Regions from separate parts of the Mesorhizobium sp. WSM4822 genome, predicted to be linked through region 2. Evidence: predicted binding sites of a transcription regulator. Region 2 holds the regulator's gene; the other holds the start of a gene.
What was found. Region 2 encodes LexA, which represses DNA repair genes until DNA is damaged. Its sites were predicted from a motif close to TGTTCNNNNTGTGTTCNG; they were not measured.
Positions count from the first base shown of each region.

Region 1: the regulator LexA is predicted to act here: its motif matches at 9,097-9,114, upstream of AC0L3E_RS11080 (PA0069 family radical SAM protein).

Region 1 covers NZ_JBVVQM010000004.1:69,942-80,703, forward strand. The annotation lists gene der (ribosome biogenesis GTPase Der) at 1-107, shown strand, start outside; gene AC0L3E_RS11035 (LysR substrate-binding domain-containing protein) at 198-1,106, opposite strand; gene AC0L3E_RS11040 (MFS transporter) at 1,226-2,515, shown strand; gene AC0L3E_RS11045 (cell wall hydrolase) at 2,659-3,840, shown strand; gene AC0L3E_RS11050 (AtpZ/AtpI family protein) at 4,095-4,502, shown strand; gene AC0L3E_RS11055 (F0F1 ATP synthase subunit A) at 4,562-5,320, shown strand; gene AC0L3E_RS11060 (F0F1 ATP synthase subunit C) at 5,406-5,630, shown strand; gene AC0L3E_RS11065 (F0F1 ATP synthase subunit B) at 5,694-6,293, shown strand; gene AC0L3E_RS11070 (F0F1 ATP synthase subunit B) at 6,304-6,795, shown strand; gene AC0L3E_RS11075 (ribonuclease HII) at 7,018-7,716, opposite strand; gene AC0L3E_RS11080 (PA0069 family radical SAM protein) at 7,868-9,022, opposite strand; gene AC0L3E_RS11085 (glycosyltransferase) at 9,173-9,697, shown strand; gene AC0L3E_RS11090 (hypothetical protein) at 9,839-10,762, shown strand, end outside.
Region 2 covers NZ_JBVVQM010000015.1:16,018-26,779, reverse strand. The annotation lists gene AC0L3E_RS28495 (SurA N-terminal domain-containing protein) at 1-106, shown strand, start outside; gene trpD (anthranilate phosphoribosyltransferase) at 103-1,113, shown strand; gene trpC (indole-3-glycerol phosphate synthase TrpC) at 1,124-1,936, shown strand; gene moaC (cyclic pyranopterin monophosphate synthase MoaC) at 1,939-2,421, shown strand; gene AC0L3E_RS28475 (molybdopterin molybdotransferase MoeA) at 2,421-3,626, shown strand; gene AC0L3E_RS28470 (alpha/beta hydrolase) at 3,675-4,505, opposite strand; gene AC0L3E_RS28465 (AMP-binding protein) at 4,818-6,443, shown strand; gene kynA (tryptophan 2,3-dioxygenase) at 6,440-7,276, shown strand; gene kynU (kynureninase) at 7,348-8,595, shown strand; gene lexA (transcriptional repressor LexA) at 9,004-9,744, shown strand; gene AC0L3E_RS28445 (ComEC/Rec2 family competence protein) at 9,738-10,762, opposite strand, start outside.

The sequences.
Region 1 (10,762 bases), on a different contig from region 2:
TCTCCAACAGCCTGCGCGAAGCCTTCGACATGCCCGGCGTGCCGATCCGCATCGCGCTGCGCACGTCGGACAATCCGTTCGCCGGCAGGTCGAACAAGCGCAAATAAGCGGTCGGGCTCGAATGAGCCCCTTTGCTCGCGCGAATTCTCCGCAACGTTGGCGGGACAGCACGCGACACTGGATACCTTTCCGGCTGTCTAAGCGACCTCCTTCAACCGCTCGTCCCGTGGCAGTGCCTGCAACGCCGCCTGCAACAATATGTCGGCTAGCCGCGCTGCCACCGGATCCAGTTCAGCATCCTTCTGGTGCAGCACCAACGCCATTTTGGGCAATGCCGGCAGCCCGGCGATCTCCGGCGTTATTGCGCTGACGCTGGCCGGCAGGCCGATGTCGGTGCGGATCGTCAGCCCCAGCCCCGCCGCCACGGCTGCCCAGATGCCGCCAAGGCTCGGGCTGGAAAAGGCCATCCGCCACGACAGCCCGGCGCGGTCGAGCGTTTCGGTTGCCACCGTGCGCAGAAGGCATGGCGCTTCGAGCGCCACCAGCGGCAGCGGCTCACCGTCGCGCAGGCTGGTCTCGATGCGCTTTGCCGGCCCGATCCAGCGCATCGGCACATCGGCGACATGCTGGCTGTAGGGCAGCGTTTCGCCGCAGTGCCAAGCGAGCGCGATGTCGAGGCTGCCTGACATGACCCTTTCGGCAAGGTCGTGGCTGCGTGCGATCCTGGCTTCGATCTTCACCTTGGGGTGCGCCCGGGCAAATCGGCCGAGCACGTCCGGCAGCACCGCCTCGCCGAAATCTTCCTGCAAGCCGAGCCGTACCCAGCCTTCCAGCTCGACATCATGGATGGCGGATGCCGCCTCGTCATTCAATTCGATCAGCCGGCGCGCATAGCCGAGCATGGTCTCGCCGGCCTCGGTCAAAGCGAGGCCGCGTCCTGATTTGCGGAAGATCGGCGTCGCCGCCTGTTCTTCCAGTTTCTTCAATTGCGCGCTGACCGCCGACGTCGACCGGCCAAGCCGGTCAGCGGCCTTGGCAAAGCTGCCCAGCTCCATACCGGTGACGAAACTGCGCAGGACGTCGAGGTCGAAAGTTACGCGTCGCATGTCTGAAGTCCCGATTTTCAGGATTGTTAGTTCAAAACTTCCTGATTTTCAGGATGAAATTATGGCGGTAGGGACAGATCGTCAAGGCCGGACCACTGGCCAGCACGGGAAATGAAATCATGTCCGCCATCGTCAATTGCACCGATCGGCAGTCGCCGAAGCTCCTGGAAGGTACCGGTTCCGCCGGGAGGGTTTTCAAGCCGGGCCATCGCTGGAAGGTTCTGGGCATCGGCGTTGCCGCCAATGCCGCCTTCTCGGCTACGTTCTCCGGCATCCCGGCGACGGCGGTCGTTCTTCGCCAGGGCTATCATTTGGGCAATGCCGAGCTCGGCCTGGCGCTCGGCCTTCTCGGGCTGGGGGTCGCGCTCAGCGAGCTGCCCTGGGGCCTGCTTACCGATCGCTGGGGCGATCGCCGCGTGCTCCTGATCGGGCTCGGCGCGACGGCGGTGTGGCTCCTGGCCATGGCGATGCTGGTTGTGCCGACAAAGGCCGGTATTCCCGGCGTCACGCTGCTCTCCGCGAGCCTGCTCATCACCGGACTGCTCGGCGGCAGCGTCAACGGTTCGAGCGGCCGCGCCATCATGGGCTGGTTTCGGGAAAACGAGCGCGGCTTTGCCATGAGCATCAGGCAGACGGCGGTGCCGCTTGGCGGTGGCCTTGGCGCGCTCGTGCTGCCCTCGCTTGCGCTGGCTTTCGGCTTTGGCGCGGTGTTCGGGGTGCTGGCGGGCGCATCCGCTCTGTCTGCCCTGTTCGCCTGGCGCTGGCTGCACGAGCCGCCGACGGCGGGCGAGGGCCATCTCGCTTCGGCTGCGGTCGGACCGGCGCCGCTGCGCAATCGCGATGTCTGGCGTATCGCGACCGCCATCGGCCTGCTCTGCTTTCCGCAGGTGGCCGTGCTCACCTTCGCCTCCGTGTTCCTGCACGATTTCGTTGGGTTGGGAACGGCGGCAATCAGCGCGAGCCTCGCCGCCGTTCAGATCGGCGCCATGGTCATGCGCATCTGGAGCGGCCGCTTCACCGACCGTCACGGCAACCGCCGCCAATTTCTTCGCTTGTGCAGCGCGTTCAGCGCCCTTGCCTTCGCCATGCTTTGGCTGCTGGTCCTGTTCGGCCCAACCGTTACGGGCGGCCAGCTCATCTGGTTGGCTGTCCTTCCAGTCGTGCTTATTGTCGCAGGCATCTCGGTCTCCGCCTGGCACGGCGTCGCCTACACCGAGCTTGCCACCCTTGCCGGGGCCAGCCATGTCGGGACCGCGCTCAGCCTTGCCAACACCTTTGTTTTCGTAGGCTTCTTCCTGGTGCCGGTGGCCATTCCGGGGCTCTTGCACCTTTGGTCTTGGTCCGGCGTCTGGCTGGCGGCCGCCATCTGCGCGCTGATCGCCCGGCCGATCTTCCTGCGTCCGGCCTGAGTTCGGCCGCAAAACCGCCCGACTTCGGAACCACGACCTGAAGCCGGCTGAGAACAGTCCGATCGAAGCCGTTAACGTCCCATCAAGGTTAATGCATCATTTTGCTCTCCAGTGGGGTCTGTCGCGTTCCTGGAGAGTGTTCCGTGCATCGACGTGTGTTGAAGCGGCTGGTTGCCGCCGCCGGTGAGAGAAGACGTGGCTTTCTGCCCCCGTTCGTCATCGGTCTCGGCATCTGGATCGGCTTTCCGACCATCGTCGCCTATCAGGACATGACGAGCCTTGTCTCCGGCCTCGAAGCGAACACCCGCTGGAATTCCTATGTCGAGAAATCCGTCGCCGGCTCGACCCATGCTGCCGAGATGCCATTTGTCGATTCTGATGTCACCGGCTCCATCTCCGGATCGGGTGTCCACCTGGCCGGTGTCGGCAACGTGTCGTTTCGCGGAAAGGGCGGCAAGGTCAGCGGCACGCCCGATGAGGACCGCGTCGTGCGCGCCGAGAAGAAAGGGCGCATCGTCCAGATGTCTCCCGTCGCACCGCCGAAGAACTTCAACGCCGGCTCGATCTTCGAGCGCACCTCCTCCTTGCTGCGGCCCAGCATGGACAGCGGCCTGAAAATGGCTTTCGCCAAGCCGCAGATCAAAGGCAAGGAAATCCAGATCGCCGCGGCATTCCATGCGCGCGAGGAGAAGAAGCCGGATCCCGGCGTGCCGGCCATGCTGGCAGCGCTGGTCAACAACGACCATCCGGACGTGCTGGCCACCGCCTACGCGCAGTCCGAGCCTGACTATGCCAAGGCATCGCCCTTCGAAGCCCTGCTTCAGGACGAGCAGCCCAATGAGGGCCGCTTCATTCCGCCGATGGCCAAGGGCGATCATTCGTGGATCCAGAACCCGCTGCCCGCCAGTGTCTTCTCCCAGAAGGAGCAGGCATGCCTTGCCAACGGCATCTATTTCGAGGCGAGGAGCGAATCCGTGCGCGGCCAGGCCGCCGTCGCCCAGGTCATCCTCAACCGCGTCCGCAACCCGACCTATCCGAATTCGATCTGCGGCGTCGTTTACCAGAACGACAGCTGGTTCAACCGCTGCCAGTTCTCCTTCGCCTGCGACGGCAGGAAGAAGCGCATCGATAGCCCAGCCGCCTACAAGACCGCCCAGGAGATCGCCATGGCCGTCACTGCCGGCAAGATCTTCATCCCGGAGGTCGGATCGTCGACCCACTACTATGCGCAATATGTCCATCCCGGCTGGGCGCGCACGATGCAGAAGATGACCAAGATCGGCTTGCATATCTTCTATCGGACCTATGGCGGCGGCTGGAGCTGACTGCGGAGCAGCCGCTGATCTTTGACGTGGCGCGCAGCCTATCGAAGAGCCATTGCGCGGGGGATTCGCGCCATGCATCCTTGTCATCATGGCGGGCACGATGTCGCACCTTTGTAATCCATTGATTTTATTGCCTAAAATACATGGCAATGAACTTCCGCCCGTGGCTTGACGGGCGCAAACCCTCTAACTATGTTGCCGGCGACTTTAGAAGCGGACGGACGGTGATGGTCTGACCGGGCAGGGGGGTTGCGATGGCCGACAAGAATGGGCCAGACGGAACCGGAGAAACCGGCCGCGGCAATCAGCATGAACCCGATATCCGCGACGACGATCTTGAGCGGCGCCGCCGTGACCTGGAAGCTTCGCTTGCGACAAGGCGGCCGGGCCGGCTCGAGGGGAAAGACGACGCGAAAGCGGGCAGTGTGGCCGGTTACGGTCAGGCGCTCAAACTCTCCAGCGAGTTTATCGCCGGGGTGGTGGTGGGTGCCGGCATCGGCTGGATCATCGACCGTCTGGCGGGGACATCGCCATGGGGTCTGATCGTGTTTCTGCTGCTTGGTTTTGGCGCCGGAGTGCTCAATGTGATGCGTTCCGCCGGCGTTGTGGCAGAATTTGGACAGGGCGATAAATCGCGCCGTGACCAAGACGACAAGAAATGACCGCGCACCATGTGCGGTAATGGTAACGAGGCCGTACGCGGCATTGACGGGGTTTGAACGTGGCAGCTGACAAGGTCGATCCGATCCACCAGTTCCATATCAACAAGCTGATTCCGATCGACGTCGGCGGCTATGACCTGTCTTTCACCAATTCGTCGCTGTTCATGGTCGCGACCGTGCTTGTCGCGGCTGGATTTCTGTTTCTCACGACGTCGAGCCGCAGCCTGGTTCCCGGGCGGCTTCAGTCGGTCTCCGAGATGGCCTACGAGTTCGTCGGCAACATGTTGCGCGATGCCGCCGGCACGCAAGGCATGAAGTTCTTCCCTCTCGTGTTCTCGCTGTTCATGTTCGTGCTCGTCGCCAATCTGCTTGGCCTGTTCCCGTATTTCTTCACCGTCACCAGCCACATCATCGTCACCTTCGGCCTTGCCGTGCTGGTGATCGCAACCGTGGTCGTCTACGGCTTCATGAAGCATGGTTTTGGCTTCCTGAAACTGTTCGTGCCGCATGGCGTGCCGGTCTTCCTGCTGCCACTGGTGGTGCTGATCGAGGTGATCTCCTTCGTGTCGCGCCCGGTCAGCCTCTCGGTTCGTCTGTTCGCCAACATGCTCGCCGGCCACATCACGCTGAAAGTGTTTTCCGGCTTCGTGGTCAGCCTGAGCGCGCTCGGCGCGGTCGGCGTCGCCGGCTCGATCCTGCCTCTGGCGATGGCGGTGGCGCTGACGGCACTGGAACTGCTGGTCGCCTTCCTGCAGGCCTACGTCTTTGCCGTGTTGACCTGCATGTATCTCAACGACGCCCTGCACCCCGGGCACTAGGTCCAAAAGTTTCCGGCCCAAGAATTTCCAACATTGGCGCCGGATGGAATCGCAACGGAATTTTAGATCCAAAGGAGTTGAACAAATGGACGCAGAAGCAGCAAAGTACATCGGCGCCGGCATCGCTTGCCTGGGCATGGGTGGTGCGGGCATTGGCCTCGGCAACATCTTCGGCAGCTACCTCGCGGGCGCACTGCGCAACCCGTCGGCTGCCGATGGCCAGTTCGGCCGCCTGATCTTCGGTTTCGCCGTGACCGAAGCTCTGGGCATCTTCTCGCTTCTCATCGCGCTTCTGGCCCTGTTCGGCTGAGCACTCGGGAAGATTGGACAGGCCGGCCGCGCGAGCGGCGGGCCTGAATTTCGGGGATAGTCCATGTTCGTGACATCTGCCTTTGCGCAAGAGTCCGCGCCATCAGCCGATACCAGCCACGCTGCTACGGAAGGCGACACGCATTCCAGCACCGGTGTGCCTGCTGAAGCGCATGGCACGTTTCCGCCATTCGATCCGGCGACGTTCCCGTCGCAGCTTCTGTGGCTGGCGATCACCTTCGGGCTGTTCTATCTCTTCCTGAAGCGGGTTGTGATGCCGCGCGTCGGCGGCATCATCGATGTCCGCAACGATCGCATCACGCAGGATCTCGATCAGGCGGCCAAGTTGAAGGGCGAGGCCGACGCTGCCGTTGCTGCCTACGAGCAGGAACTGGCGGAAGCCAAGACCAAGGCCAACGCGATCGGCCAGCAGGCCAACGACGCGGCTAAGGCCGAGGCCGACACCGCTCGCAAGAAGGTCGAGGCCGCGCTCGACGCCAAGCTGGGCGAAGCCGAGGCCCGCATCTCTTCCATCAAGGCCAATGCCATGAAGGAAGTCGGCAGCATCGCCGAGGACACCGCTTCGGCGATTGTCGAAGCCCTGGTTGGCGGCAAGGCCAGCAAGGCAGAGATCGCGGCCGCGGTCAAATCCGTGGCCCGGTGAGGAGCGCATCATGGACGCCACATCTCTCGCGACGCTCTGGGCCACGGTTGCCCTGGTCATCTTCCTGGGCATTGCCGTCTACATCAAGGTGCCTCGCCTGATCGCCAAGGCGCTCGACGCCCGCGCCGAAAGGATCAGCAACGAACTCGACGAAGCGCGCCGGCTGCGCGAGGAAGCCCAGCAACTGCTTGGCCAGTATCAGCGCAAGCGCAAGGAAGCCGAGCAGGAGGCCGCCGACATCGTCGCCGCCGCCAAGCGCGAAGCCGACTTGCTTGCCGCCGAAGCGCACAAGAAGACCGAGGACTATGTTGTCAGGCGCACCGCGCTTGCCGAGCAGAAGATCGGCCAGGCCGAGCGTGACGCCATCAGCGAAGTCCGCGCCAGCGCCGTCGACATCGCCGTAGAGGCAGCGCGCGCGCTGCTTGCCGGCAAGATCGACGCCAAGGCCGGTGCCGATCTGTTCAAGGCATCGCTTGCGGACGTGAAGTCGAAGCTGAATTAGAGGGTCCCTCTAGCCAATCATCGAAAGCCGCCCGGGCAACCTGGCGGCTTTTTTGTTGTGGGCGGGGATAATCTCCCCCCTCGAGGGGGAGATGTCGCCAAAGGCGACAGAGGGGGTCGGCTCGACCGGGCGCGACGTCATTTTGCGGCAAAGATAAGGTCGGCGCTTCACGCGCGGCGACCCCCTCTGGCCTGCCGGCCATCTCCCCCTCGAGGGGGGAGATCAGCTATCCATTCCGACGAAGCTCTCTTCCTCAACCACTTCAGCGCCACCCAGTCTGAACGGCGAAAACGATACGCGATGCAGCCGCGCCACCGGGCCATGCGCCTCGATTGCCGTGCGATGGCGAAGCGTGGCGTAGCCCATATGGACTTCGAAGCCGTAGCGGTCGTGATGGTTGCCGCAGCCGCACATCATGCGATCGCGCATCACCTTGGCGACGATCGAGGCGGCGGCGATCGACTGCGAACGCTGGTCGCCCTTGATCAGCGCGCGCCCTTCACAAGGCAGGCCAGGCGGCACGTCGCGTCCATCGGCAAGGGCGAGCTTCGGTCTGACCGACAGCCCTACCAGGGCGCGGCGCATGGCTTCCAGGCTTGCCTTGAGGATGTTGCTGCCGTCGATACCCTCGGCACTGATGGAGGCCATTGAGACCGCCTGCGCAGAGCCGAGAATTCGCAGGAACAAGGCTTCACGCTGCAGATGGCTGAGGCGTTTGGAATCGTCGAGGCCGTCGGGAATGTTGGCGGGATCGAGCACCACGGCCGCGGCGACTACCGGCCCGGCCAGGGGGCCACGGCCGGCCTCGTCCATCCCGGCAACCGGCCACAGCCCCTCCGCCATCGCCTTCGTCTCGAAGGAGAAGTCGGGCTTCTCGATGATCTCAAAGAGAGGCGGAGAATCAGAACGCGCGCGAGCCATGTTGCGGCGAGGTTCGCATCGGCTCCGATTCTCCGCAAGTCCCTCCGGGTCGGGTGGGGCGCCGGACCGGGAGGGCACCGTCTGCAGGCCGGGGCAGGCCGGACGGGATTCTGGTGCCGCGACGGATCAAACCACCGCGATGAATTGTCTCTCAAAGCAGCGTCAGCTGCACCTGGTCTTTCCCGGCGGCAACGAACTGGTCGGTCCGCAGCGTGCGCCGTTCGGCATTGAGGCCGAGCCGCTTGGCTGTGATCTCGAAGCGCCGGCCGATCTGCCAGGCATAGGGACCGGCGCCCTTCATGCGTTTGCCCCATTCCGAATCGTAGTCCTTGCCGTCACGCATCGACCGGACCAGCGACATCACATGGCGGTAGCGGTCGGGATAATGACGCAGCAGCCAATCCTTGAAGATCGGGCTGACCTCCAATGGCAGGCGCAGGATCACGTAGCCGGCTTCGCGCGCGCCGGCCGCACGTGCCGAATCGAGGATGCGTTCCATTTCCGGGTCGGTCAGGCCCGGAATGATCGGCGCCACCATGACCGAGGCCGGAATGCCGGCATCCGAAAGCTGCCGGATCGCTTCCAGCCGCTTGGTCGGTGTCGACGCGCGCGGCTCCATGGTGCGCGCCAGCATACGGTCGAGCGTCGTCACCGACAGCGCCACCTTGGCGAGCCCGCGTTCGGCCATGCGCGACAGGATATCGATGTCGCGCGTCACCAGAGCGGACTTTGTCACGATGCCGACCGGATGGCCGCGCGCTTCCAGCACTTCGAGGATTTCGCGCATGATCCGGTATTGCTTCTCGATCGGCTGGTAGGGGTCGGTGTTGGTGCCGATGGCGATGGTGCGCGGCTGATAGCTGTCTTTCGAAAGCTCCTTGTCGAGCGAGCGCGCCGCATCAGGCTTGGCGAACAACTTCGATTCGAAATCCAGACCCGGCGACAGGCCCATGAAAGCGTGCGTCGGGCGGGCAAAGCAATAGACGCAGCCATGCTCACAGCCGCGATAGGGGTTGATGGAACGATCGAAGGAAATGTCGGGCGATTCGTTGCGGGTGATGATTGTGCGCGGCTTCTCGACCTGCACTTCGGTCTTGAAGGGTGGCAGTTCCTCCAGCGAATTCCAGCCATCGTCGAACACGTGCCGGCTGACCGGCTCGAACCGGCCGGACGGATTGATGCCCGCTGACCTGCCGCGGTTGCGGTCCGGGCGGACACGCAGGCCGCTCTGCTCGACCATCGCGTTGGCCATCTCGGCTCTTCCTGCTCCGAAAGCCGCAATGTCGGCGCGCACGATCTGTTCCATCTTCGCCCGCTCCCAGGGACTGTCCATGTTGTGTCGAATCGCTCTGCTCATGAAATTATTCCTATTTCGTTGAATAGAACAAAGCAAGAACTTTCTATGGTGCGATGCAAAAACTGGCGCTGTCCGGCGCTTTCCGCTATTCGGCTAAGGATGCTCAGTGTTCTCATCGAAACCCGCAATGACGAGGAGGGCCTAGCCCGCACGCTCGCCTCGCTGATTGGCGGCGCGGTCGAAGGCGTGGTGCGTGAAGTCATCGTTTGCGACACAGGCTCTACCGATCAGACGCATCATGTGGCCGAGCATGCCGGCTGTCAGTACGTGACGGGCGGTGTCGCTGCCGGCATCCGCCAGGCCAAGGGGGATTGGTTGCTGCTCCTGGAGCCGGGCGCGCGGCTGGTGGAGGGCTGGATCGATGAAGTTGTCGCCCACACGGCCAGGCAGACCATGGCGGCACGGTTTTCGCGCACGCGAGCCAGTCGCACGCCATTCCTGGCCCGGGTCTTTTCGGGAAACCGCGCCTTGGCCGACGGCTTGCTGATCAGCAAGCGTCAGGCGGCTGCCGCGGCAAAGAGCGCCGGCAGTGCCGAGGCCATCGCCCGTGGCCTCGCGACGAAGCGGCTCGACGCGGAGATCTGGATGGCGCCGGCCAAGCAGGAGCGCCGCTCGTCGACGTGATTTTTGCAGTTGCTCAGGTCATTGTGCATTGCACAAAATCTGACGCGGGGTTAGCTTCCGTTCGAGCGGGAATTGGGTTTGGACATGCCGAGAGGCGAGCACCGATGCGGCATCGGTGGTGCTCTCATAGCCGAGGACCCAATGAAGCTTTCAACCCCCGACACATCCGGCGCGGCCAGTCTCGAGGCCATTGCGCGCAACGGCAGCCTGCTGCGGCGCATCGCCGTACGTATTCCAACCTATCTGACGGACCTGCGGGAGAACCCTGCCTGGCTGCCGATGTTCGTGTTGGCGCGCACAATGCCCGGACGCCGCATGCATTGGCTGGGCGCAAAACGCGCCCGCCCGGTCGCCAATGCCGGGGATACGATGTTTGCCGGTGTCGAACGGGGAGCGGTCGTCGATGCGTTGCGCTCCGACGGGCTGTTCTCAGGCCTGGTCCTGCCGCCCGATATCCATGAAGAGGTCGCCGACTTCGCCGGGCGCACGCCTTGCTTCGGCAATTTCGACCGCCGTCTCGAATTCATGCCGGGGGAACATGCCGAGGCCGAGAAACGCCTTGGCCGCTCGCTGCTCAGCGGGCATTTTTTCGAGCGCATCCTCGACTGCCCGGCGGCGCTTGCCATCCAGCGCGATCCGCTGCTTCTGGATATTGCCGCGCACTATCTCGGCGGCCAGGCGAAACTGATCACGACACGCGTCTGGTGGAGCTTTCCCACGGGTGCCGCTTCCGATGCCGACAAGAACCTCGCCTCGCTCGGCAAGTATCATTTCGACCTCGATGATTGGCGCATGCTGAAATTCTTCTTCTACCTCAAGCCGGTCGACGCCGACACCGGTCCGCATGTCTATGTCAGGGGCAGCCACAAGCGCCGCAGCCTCAAGCACCAGCTTACCCTTCTGGTCGGTCATCCCGCGCAACAGGTTCTGGATGTCTATGGCCAGCAGAGCCCGGTGACGCTGACCGGCGAGGCCGGTCACGGCTTCGTCGAGGACCCCTTTGGCTTTCATATGGGCACCGTGCCGGCACGCACGCCGCGACTGATGATGGAAGTCGGCTTCGGC
Region 2 (10,762 bases):
CTCCGGCATGTCGGATGACCTGCTCGACCAGTTGGTGGCGCAGTTGCAGACGCAGTACGACGTTCGCATCGACCAGGCCGCCGTCGCCCAAGCCTCGACAAGATGAGCGCGCTGAAAACCCATATCGCCAAGATCGCGACCGGTAGCGCGCTTTCCTTCGAGGAAGCGCGCGAGGCCTTCGACATCATCATGTCGGGTGACGCGACCCCCGGCCAGATCGGCGGTTTCCTGATGGCGCTGCGTGTGCGCGGCGAGACGGTGAGCGAGATTTCAGGCGCCGTCGCAACCATGCGGGGCAAGATGCTGCACGTCGACGCGCCCACCGACGCCATCGACATCGTCGGCACCGGCGGCGACAATTCTCACAGCGTCAACATTTCGACGGCATCGGCCTTCGTCGTTGCCGGCAGCGGCGTGCCGGTTGCCAAACACGGCAATCGCGGCCTGTCATCGTTGACGGGGGCAGCCGACGTGCTGGTTGCGCTCGGCGTCAAGATCGACATCTCGCCCGAATTCATCGGCCGCTGCATCCACGAGGCAGGCGTTGGCTTCATGTTCGCGCCTGCGCACCATCCGGCGATGAAGCATGTCGGCCCGACTCGCGTCGAACTCGGCACCCGCACCATATTCAACCTGCTCGGGCCGCTCTCCAATCCGGCCGGCGTCAAGCGGCAGCTGGTCGGTGTGTTCCTGCCGGAATGGATCCTGCCGGTTGCCGAGACGCTGAAGGCGCTGGGTGCCGAGCATGTCTGGGTTGCCCATGGCGACGGCTATGACGAGATCACCACCACCGGCGAGACGCAGGTTGCCGAACTGATCGGCGGCGAGATCCGCAGCTTCACCCTGACGCCTGAAGCGGTTGGGTTGCCGCGCCACAGCAAGGACGAATTGCGTGGCGGCGATGCGGACTACAACGCCAAGGCCCTGCGCGATATGCTGGGCGGTGCCGCCGGCGCCTATCGCGACACCGTGCTGATGAACGCCGGTGCCGGACTGGTTGTGGCCGGGAAGGCGACGACGCTTGGCGACGGCATCGCGGCGGCGGCGCAAGCCATCGACAGCGGCCGTGCCCTGCAAGTGCTCGACAGGCTGGTCGAGATTTCGAACGGATAACGGATAGAGCGTGTCTGACATTCTTCGCAAGATCGAGGCCTACAAGCGCGACGAGATCGCGGCAGCAAAGGCACGCGTGCCGTTGGCCGAAATCAAGGCCCGGGCAAAAGACGCCGACGCACCGCGCGGCTTTCTTGCCGCACTGGAAGCGAAGCGCAAATCCGGCGCCTTCGCGCTAATCGCCGAGATCAAGAAGGCGAGCCCTTCCAAGGGTCTGATCCGTGCCGATTTCGATCCACCGGCGCTGGCGCAGGCCTATGCCAAGGGTGGTGCTGCCTGTCTTTCGGTGCTGACCGATGCACCGTCCTTCCAGGGTGCGCCCGAATTTCTCACCCGGGCGCGAGCCGCCGTCGCGCTGCCGGCGCTGCGCAAGGATTTCCTGTTCGATCCGTATCAGGTCTACGAAGCCCGCGCCTGGGGCGCGGATGCCATCCTGATCATCATGGCCAGTGTCGACGACGTCCTGGCCAGCGAGCTCGAGGCGACGGCCTCCGAACTCGGCATGGATGCACTGGTCGAAGTGCACGACGAGACCGAGACGCAGCGCGCGCTAAAACTGTCGTCGCGGCTGATCGGCATCAACAACCGCAATCTGCGCACATTCGAGACCAGCCTCGACACTTCCATGCGGCTGGCGACGATGGTTCCGGCCGACCGCTTGCTGGTCAGCGAGAGCGGTATTTTCTCGCATGACGACTGCCTCAGGCTGCAAAAGAGCGACATCGGCACTTTTCTTGTCGGCGAGAGCCTGATGCGGCAACAGGACGTCACCGCGGCGACGCGCCTGCTTCTGACAGGCAAGGCTTTGGCCGAGGTCATCTGACGATGGTATCGGGCCTTACCCATCTCGGCGCGCAGGGCGAGGCCAACATGGTCGACGTCGGCGACAAGGATGAAACAACGCGCACGGCGATCGCCGAAGGCTTTGTCGCGATGCAGCCCGAGACGCTGAAGATGATCCTCGCCGGCAACGCCAAGAAGGGCGATGTGCTCGGCACCGCGCGCATCGCCGGTATCATGGCGGCGAAGAAGACGCATGAACTGATCCCGCTCTGCCACCCGCTGCTTTTGACCAAGGTTTCCGTCGACATCGAGCCCGACCATGCTTTGCCGGGCCTGAAGGTCACCGCACTGGCGCGCGTCACCGGCAAGACGGGTGTCGAGATGGAAGCGCTGACCGCCGCTTCGGTCGCCTGCCTGACCATCTACGACATGGCCAAAGCAGTAGACCGCGCCATGGTCATCACCGGCATCCGCCTGGTCGAAAAGACCGGTGGCAAGTCGGGTGACTACAAGGCGAGTGCCTGATGGCGCTGGTTCCTATCGCGGAGGCGCTTGAACGCCTGCTCGATGGTGCGGCGCCTCTAGCCGGCGAAAGCGTTCCCCTGTTCGAGGCTGTGGATCGTGTTCTGGCGGAACCGGTCGTGGCACTTCGCACCCAGCCGCCTTTCAATGCTTCCGCCATGGACGGCTATGCAGCGCGCGCCGCCGACGTCACGTCGGTCCCATCCAGGCTGTCGGTGATCGGCATGGCGCCGGCTGGGCGTGGCTTCGACGGCACGGTCGGCCAGACGCAGGCCGTGCGCATCTTCACCGGCGCGCCGCTGCCCGAAGGCGCCGACACCATCGTCATCCAGGAGAATGTCCGCGACCTCGGCGGCGGCGAAATCGAAGTGACCGAGCCAACGGCGCAATGGCGCAATATCCGCCGCATCGGGCTCGATTTTTCAACAGGCGACATGCTGCTGGAAAAAGGCCGCTTGCTCGACCCGGCGGCACTGTCGCTGGCAGCATCGGCCAACCATCCTCGGGTCAGCGTGGTGAAACGGCCGCTGGTCGCCATTATCGCCACCGGCGACGAATTGCTGCCGCCCGGCAGTGATCTCGGCCCGGACCAGATCATCTCATCGAATGCCTATGGCGTCGCCGCCACCGCACACTCGGTCGGCGCCCGCGCGCTCGATCTCGGCATTGCCGCCGATCGCAAGGAGGCTATCGCCGAACTGGTGCAAAAAGCGGTCGCGGCCGGTGCGGATGTCATCGTGACGCTTGGTGGCGCCTCGGTCGGCGATCACGACCTGATCCACGACGTGCTGACCGGCGAAGGCATGACGCTCGGCTTCTGGAAGATCGCCATGCGCCCCGGCAAGCCGCTGATGTTCGGCCGCCTCGGCGATATCAGGTGCATCGGCCTGCCCGGCAATCCGGTGGCAAGCCTGGTCTGCTCGCAGTTGTTCCTGAAGCCGCTGCTGGCGCGGCTCGGCGGCCGCAATCATCGCCAGGACATACGTCCGGCACGGTTGGGCGCCGCAATGCCGGCCAATGATTTGCGCCAGGACTACGTCCGAGCCGTGGTCAGGGAAGATGACGGCGTGCTGGTGGCGACGCCGTTCGGTATCCAGGATTCCTCGATGCTGAGAATGCTGGCCGACGCCAACGGGCTGATCGTGCGGGCGCCGTTTGCCCCCGCAGCAGCTGCTGGCGAGGCCTGCGGCGTACTGATGCTGCGCTGAAGCAGAACAAGACAAACCATTAATAAAAAATGGAAAATGATCTCGGTGCTAGCCCGATATCAAGGCGCGGCTCAGTGGGTGGGCCGGATCGGCAAGGCCGTCGACAATGCTGAAATGATGCCGGTCGGGCTCGACCACGGTGCTGGTTGCAGCACCGAGGCCCGTCCAGATGTTGGCAAGCAAGGCGTTCTGACGCAGGAACTCGGCGCGCTCGCCACCACCGGCCCAACAGGTGATGCGGGCACCATCCCTGGGCCGCAGCAGCGCCGGGCTTTCAGCCAGCGCCTCATCTTCGTCGATGGCCAGAGTCGCGTTCATCTCGGTGCGCATGATCGGACGCAGATCGTGGACACCCGAAATCGAAACGACATGGCGCACGCGCCGCGCCACATCGTCCGCCAGAGGCGTGGTTGTCGTCACCATCCGGCTGGCAAGATGGCCGCCGGCCGAATGTCCGGTCAGCATCAGCGGCCCGTCGACCATTGCCGCCGCCTTGCCGATCGCCACGCCGATCTCCTGGACGATGCCGGCGATGCGTAAGTCCGGGCACAGCGTGTAGGACGGCATCGCCACGGCAAAGCCGCTGCTGACCGCACCATTGGCGAGATGCGACCAGAAACTCTTGTCGAACGCCTTCCAGTAACCGCCATGGATGAACACCACCAACCCTTTGGGCGTGGCGCTGGGGAGGAAGAGATCGAGCCGATTGCGTCGCCCATCGCCATAGGTGATGTCGAGCCGTGCCCGGCCCTGCGCCGAGAGTGCGTCACGAAACGCTTGCGCAGGCTCCACCCACGCGGCCGGCCATCGGTCGCTGCCGGCGATATTCGCACCGTTGGCATAGGCATCATCCCAATCGACGATGTGACGTTCGAACATCTGCGCCCTTCCCCAAAAACGGCATCGCTGTTCCGCTAGCAATGGCCACCGCCACGCCATGCGTCAATGCTCCAGGGCAAAAACATTTTAGGCTTGAAACAAATTTCGACTGGTGCGATCCTGCCCGTACGAACAGCCGACAATGGGAGGTCTGCTGTGCTGCCCAAACCTGCAGATGTTCACCCTTTCTGGGCGCATCTCAGCAGGTGCGATGGGCAGTACGAAGCCTCCTCAGAGCAGGACCTTAGGATCCACGACATCCGGCCAAGGCGCCTCGCGCACTGGCCGTCCAGCAGACAGGAGAGCGGCGACATGCTTGGGCCTTCAGCGCATATCGACACGTTCACGCGCGATCACCTGCCGCCGCCGGAGCAATGGCCTGAAATCCTGCTCGACGGCTTCGACTATCCCGAACGCCTCAACGCCGGTGTCGAACTAACCGACAGGCTGGTCGAGAAAGGCCTGGGCGACCACACCGCGCTGATCGGCAATGGCCGCCGCCGCACCTACAAGGAACTGTCCGACTGGACGAACAGGCTGGCCCACGCGCTGGTCGAGAATTATGGGGTCGAGCCCGGCAACCGGGTGCTGATCCGTTCGGCCAACAACCCCGCAATGGTCGCCTGCTGGCTGGCCGCCACCAAGGTTGGCGCCGTGGTCGTCAACACCATGCCGATGCTGCGCGCTGGCGAACTCGCCAAGATCGTCGACAAGGCGGAGATCACCGTCGCGCTGTGCGACACCAGGCTGATGGACGAGATGACCGCCTGCGCCAAGGACAGCGCATTCCTCAAGCAGGTCATCGGTTTCGACGGCACCGCCAACCATGATGCTGAACTCGATCGTGCCGCTCTCGACAAGCCGGTGACGTTCACCGCCGTCGACACCGGCCGCGACGATGTCGCGTTGCTCGGCTTCACTTCAGGCACGACAGGCGTTCCGAAGGCGACGATGCATTTCCACCGCGACCTGCTGATCATCGCCGACGCCTACGCCCGCGAAATTCTGGAGGTGACGCCGGACGACATCTTCGTCGGCTCGCCGCCGCTGGCCTTCACCTTCGGCCTCGGCGGGCTCGCCATCTTCCCGCTGCGCTTCGGTGCGGCGGCGACGCTGCTGGAGCAGGCGACGCCACCCAACATGATCCACATCATCGAGACCTACAAAGCGACGATCTCTTTCACCGCGCCGACTGCCTACCGCGCCATGCTGAAGGCCATGGATGAAGGTGCCGACCTGTCGTCGCTGCGCGTCGCCGTTTCGGCCGGCGAAACCTTGCCTGCTCCGGTTTTCGAAGAGTGGACACAAAAGACCGGAAAGCCGATCCTCGACGGCATCGGAGCCACCGAGATGCTGCACATCTTCATCTCCAACCGTTTTGACGACATGAAGCCCGCGTCGACCGGAAAGCCGGTGGGCGGCTACGAGGCGCGCGTCGTCGATGACAAGATGCGCGAGGTGCCACGCGGCGCGACCGGCAGGCTTGCGGTGCGCGGACCGACCGGCTGCCGCTACATGGCCGATGACAGGCAGAAGGAATACGTGCGCGACGGCTGGAACCTCACCGGCGATACCTTCACGCAGGACGAGGACGGCTTCTTCCATTTCGCCGCACGCTCCGACGACATGATCGTCAGCGCCGGCTACAACATCGCCGGTCCCGAGGTCGAGGCGGCGCTGCTGGCGCACCCGGACGTCGCCGAATGCGCTGTCATTGGCGCCGAGGACGCCGAGCGCGGCCAGATCGTCGAGGCGCATGTCGTGCTGGTGCAGGGCGTCGCGCCCGACGCCCTCACCACCAAGCGCCTGCAGGACCATGTCAAGGCAATGATCGCGCCCTATAAATATCCGCGATCGGTAAAATTCATCGCCGCCCTGCCCAAGACCCAGACCGGCAAGATCCAGCGCTTCCGGCTGCGCACGGAGAAAATCGATTGAGCGAGCTATACGATCCGGCGTCCGAAGGCGCCCAGATGTCGTTCAAGGAGCGCATGTCCTACAGCGACTACCTGCACCTGGAGAAAGTGCTGGAGGCCCAGACGCCGCTGTCATCGGCGCATGACGAGATGCTGTTCATCATCCAGCATCAGACCTCCGAACTCTGGATGAAGCTCGCTCTGCACGAGATTGGAGCCGCGATCCGTTCCATCCGCGCCGACCGGCTCGAGCCGAGCTTCAAGATGCTGTCGCGAGTTGCTCGCATCTTCGAGCAGTTGAACAATGCCTGGGATGTGCTGCGGACGATGACGCCGAGCGAATACACCGAGTTCCGCGACGCGCTGGGCCAGTCCTCGGGTTTTCAGTCCTGGCAGTATCGCGCCATCGAGTTCATGGCCGGCAACCGAAACTTGGCAATGCTCGGGCCGCACAAGCACCGGCCCGACCTGAGCGGAAAGCTGGAAGCGATCCTGACCGAACCATCGCTCTACGACGAAGCGCTGCTGCTGCTTGCGCGCAACGGATTCGACATCGGTGCCGATGCCAGGCGCACGGACTGGCGTGAGACGCGAACCGAGAACGAAGAGGTGCTGGTCGCCTGGCAGACGATCTATCGCGATCCGCAGCGCTACTGGATGTTCTACGAACTGGCAGAGAAGCTGGTCGACTTCGAGGATTATTTCCGCCGCTGGCGCTTCAACCACGTCACCACGGTGGAGCGCATCATCGGCCTGAAACGCGGCACCGGCGGCACGTCGGGTGCTTCGTATCTGAAGAAGATGCTCGAGGTGGTGCTGTTCCCGGAGCTGTGGACGGTCCGCACCCGGCTCTGACATCGTCGAAATGAAAACAGCGACGCGCGGCGGCGGAACACCCTTCGCGAACAACCGGGGACTGACTGACCATGAGTGGAATTCCTGATCTCGCCGCAGTCGAAGCGATGGATGCCACGGATCCGCTGCGGGCCATGCGCGACCGTTTCATTCTGCCGGAGGGGGTGATCTATCTCGACGGCAATTCACTGGGGGCAGCGTCTCATGCCGTTTTCGGCGAGCTGCAGCAGGCGGCAACCCAGGAATGGGCCCAGGACCTCATCCGAGCCTGGAATACGGCCGGATGGTTCGAGATGCCGATCGAACTCGGCGATCAACTCGGGCGCCTGATTGGAGCCGCGGCCGGCCAGACCGTCGTCTGCGACACGACCTCGACCAACATCTACAAGGTGCTGCATGCGGCGCTGAAGATGCGGCCGGGCCGGTCGGTCATTGTCGCCGAGGGTGACAGTTTCCCCACCGACCTGTACATCGCCGAAGGGGTGGCCTCGACACGGGACGGCGTCCTGCTGCGCCTCGCGGGCGTCGACGCGCCCACCATCGAAGAGCTGATCGACGAAAACGTCGCGGTGGTGCTGGTCAACCACGTCAACTACAAATCGGGTGAACTGCGCGACATGGCGGCGCTGACGCGCAAGGCTCATGCGGCCGGAGCGCTGATCGTCTGGGATCTATGCCACACCGCCGGCCCCCTGCCCGTCGAGCTCGATCACGCAAATGCCGATTTCGCCATCGGCTGCACTTACAAGTACCTCAACGGCGGTCCGGGCGCACCGGCCTTCATCTATGCCGCGCAGCGCCATCACGGCGATATCAGCCAGCCGCTCAGCGGCTGGTGGGGCCATGCGCGGCCCTTTGCCTTCGAACGGGGATATGTTGCCGGCACCGGTATCCGCCGCTTTCTGTGCGGCACCCAGCCGGTCCTGTCGATGCGGGCGCTCAAAGGCGCGCTTGCCATCTGGAACGACGTCGACATGGCGGCATTGCGAAAAAAGAGCGTCGCGCTGACGGAACTGTTCATCCAGCTCGTCGAAGCAAAGTGCGGCGCCTATGGCCTCACGCTGGAGACCACCCGCGACGCGACCAGGCGCGGCAGCCAGGTGTCGTTCCTTCACGATCACGGCTATCAAATCATGCGGGCGCTGATCGAGCGCGGCGTCATCGGTGATTTTCGCGCGCCATCGACCATCCGTTTCGGCTTCACGCCCCTCTATATCGGCTACAAGGATGTGTGGCTGGCGGTTCAAGTGCTAGAAGACATTCTGCGCACGGGCGCATGGAAGGACCAGCGTTTCGCCGTCAAGGAAGCCGTTACCTGACGCAACGATCTCCGCGATTTGCCGTCGCCGCCCTCACTGCCCGGCGGATGACGGAAGGCTGAATTCCAGCCACAAATGCCAACAGACGTTGGCGTTTTGGCTCCGTTTCGTTCACGGCAAACGAACGTCCCAAAGATTGATATCGTCCTTGTGGAGGTCGGCCGGCAGATGATGCCAAGCCTCGGGTTGAGGATGAGCCACAGGTCATTAACCATAATGGTTTCAATGTGAGCAGGCGCATCGCCGTGGTTGGCGCCTGTCGATTGCGACCCGCTGGCAAGCCCAAATAATTTCAGCAGCCTTAACAAATTCATTAAACTTTAAACGGTTGCAGAACACAACTGGAACAGATAGTGTTTGTTCTGGGTTTGTTTTTCGATTCTGGTTTCAGGTAATCTGGGGGCCGCCATGCTGACACGCAAGCAACATGAACTGCTGATGTTCATCCATGAACGCCTGAAGGAGAGCGGCATTCCGCCATCCTTCGACGAGATGAAGGAGGCGCTCGACCTTGCCTCCAAATCCGGGATTCATCGGCTGATCACCGCACTTGAGGAGCGCGGCTTTATTCGCCGGTTGCCCAACCGGGCACGCGCGCTGGAAGTGCTGCGATTGCCGGACTCGATCGCGCCCGGCCTCAACGCGGCAAAGAAGTTTTCGCCAAGCGTCATCCAGGGCAGTCTCGGTCAGGGTGGTGCTCTTGGCCGGCAGATCAAGCCGGCGCCTTCGCGGATGCCCTCGCCCGGCAATGATGACGATGCGGTCTCCGCCGTGTCGATACCGGTGATGGGCCGTATCGCCGCCGGTGTGCCGATCGATGCCATCCAGCATCAGACGCATTCGATCTCGGTGCCGCCGGACATGATCATGGGCGGCGCCCACTATGCGCTGGAGGTTAAGGGCGACTCGATGATCGAGGCCGGTATCTTCGACGGCGACACCGTCATCATCCGCAATGCCGACACGGCGAACCCCGGCGAGATCATCGTGGCGCTGGTCGATGAAGAGGAAGCGACGCTGAAGCGGTTCCGCCGCAAGGGCGCTTCGATCGCTCTCGAAGCCGCCAATCCGGCCTATGAAACCCGTATTTTCGGCCCAGACAGGGTCAAGGTGCAAGGCAAGCTCGTCGGCCTCATCCGCCGCTACTGAGGCGGCTGCGGGTTGGCCGCTGGCTTCTCGGGTTTCTTGAAGGGTGCCAGCCCCCTCGCCTCACGAGAGTATTTGCGTTGCGTGTGCCAGGGCCGATATGGGCTGTTCACCGCGAAGCTGATTGTCGCCGGCGTGGTCGCCGATTGGCGATCGAAGAAGACCGCGGCACTGCCTTTGCGAGCCAGTTGCCGCTTGGTGATGACGAGAACCAGCGGATTGTGACAGGCGTCATAGGCGGTGGCGTCATTGATGACGATCAGCTCGGCGAAGCCGCAGGCTTTCCAGGTGTCCTTGCGGTCCTCGACATAGGCAATGATCGCACCGGACATATGCCTGGCCACGCAAACGCCTGAGGAGCAATAGAACGGCGATCCCGGCGGTAGCTCAACGGCGTCCGCGACGTCGAATTGCCCATCGCTCTTGTCGAACACCTCTGGCACGACGATGGTTTCTGATGTCAGGGCGCGTTTCCAGTTGTCGACGGTGAATTCGTTCGGCCGTTCCCGGCTGACGGCAAGCTCGCCGCCACCGATCGGCAACGCCACCAGCCGGGCGTCTTCCGAGATCAGCACATCCGGCGTGCGCGTATCCGAGACGGTCAGCAAGCCTGCCAGCGCGAATGGCAGAGCAGCGAGCCGCAGCCAAGTTGTCGCCATCGTCGCGATGACCAGGGCAATTGTCACCAGCAGGACAGATTGCTGCGAAATCAGCCCAACCCCATCGACAGGCGAACGTTCGGAGATCCAACCCGATATGGCGATCATCACCGTCAGACCCTTGCCCATCAGGTAGAGGGCCGGCCAATCCAATCCGAAAGGCATCAGCAGCGCGCTTGCGACAGCCAGGAACATGACCACGGTGACGATCGGCATAACCGCCAGATTGGCGAACAGGCTGAGCGGCGACACACGCTGAAAATGCCAGATGGCAAACAGCGTCGTGGCGCTGCCGGCGATGATGGAGGTCATGGCAAGGCCGGTTGCCGCGAGCACGAACTTTCGCGTCAGGAAACCGGGCA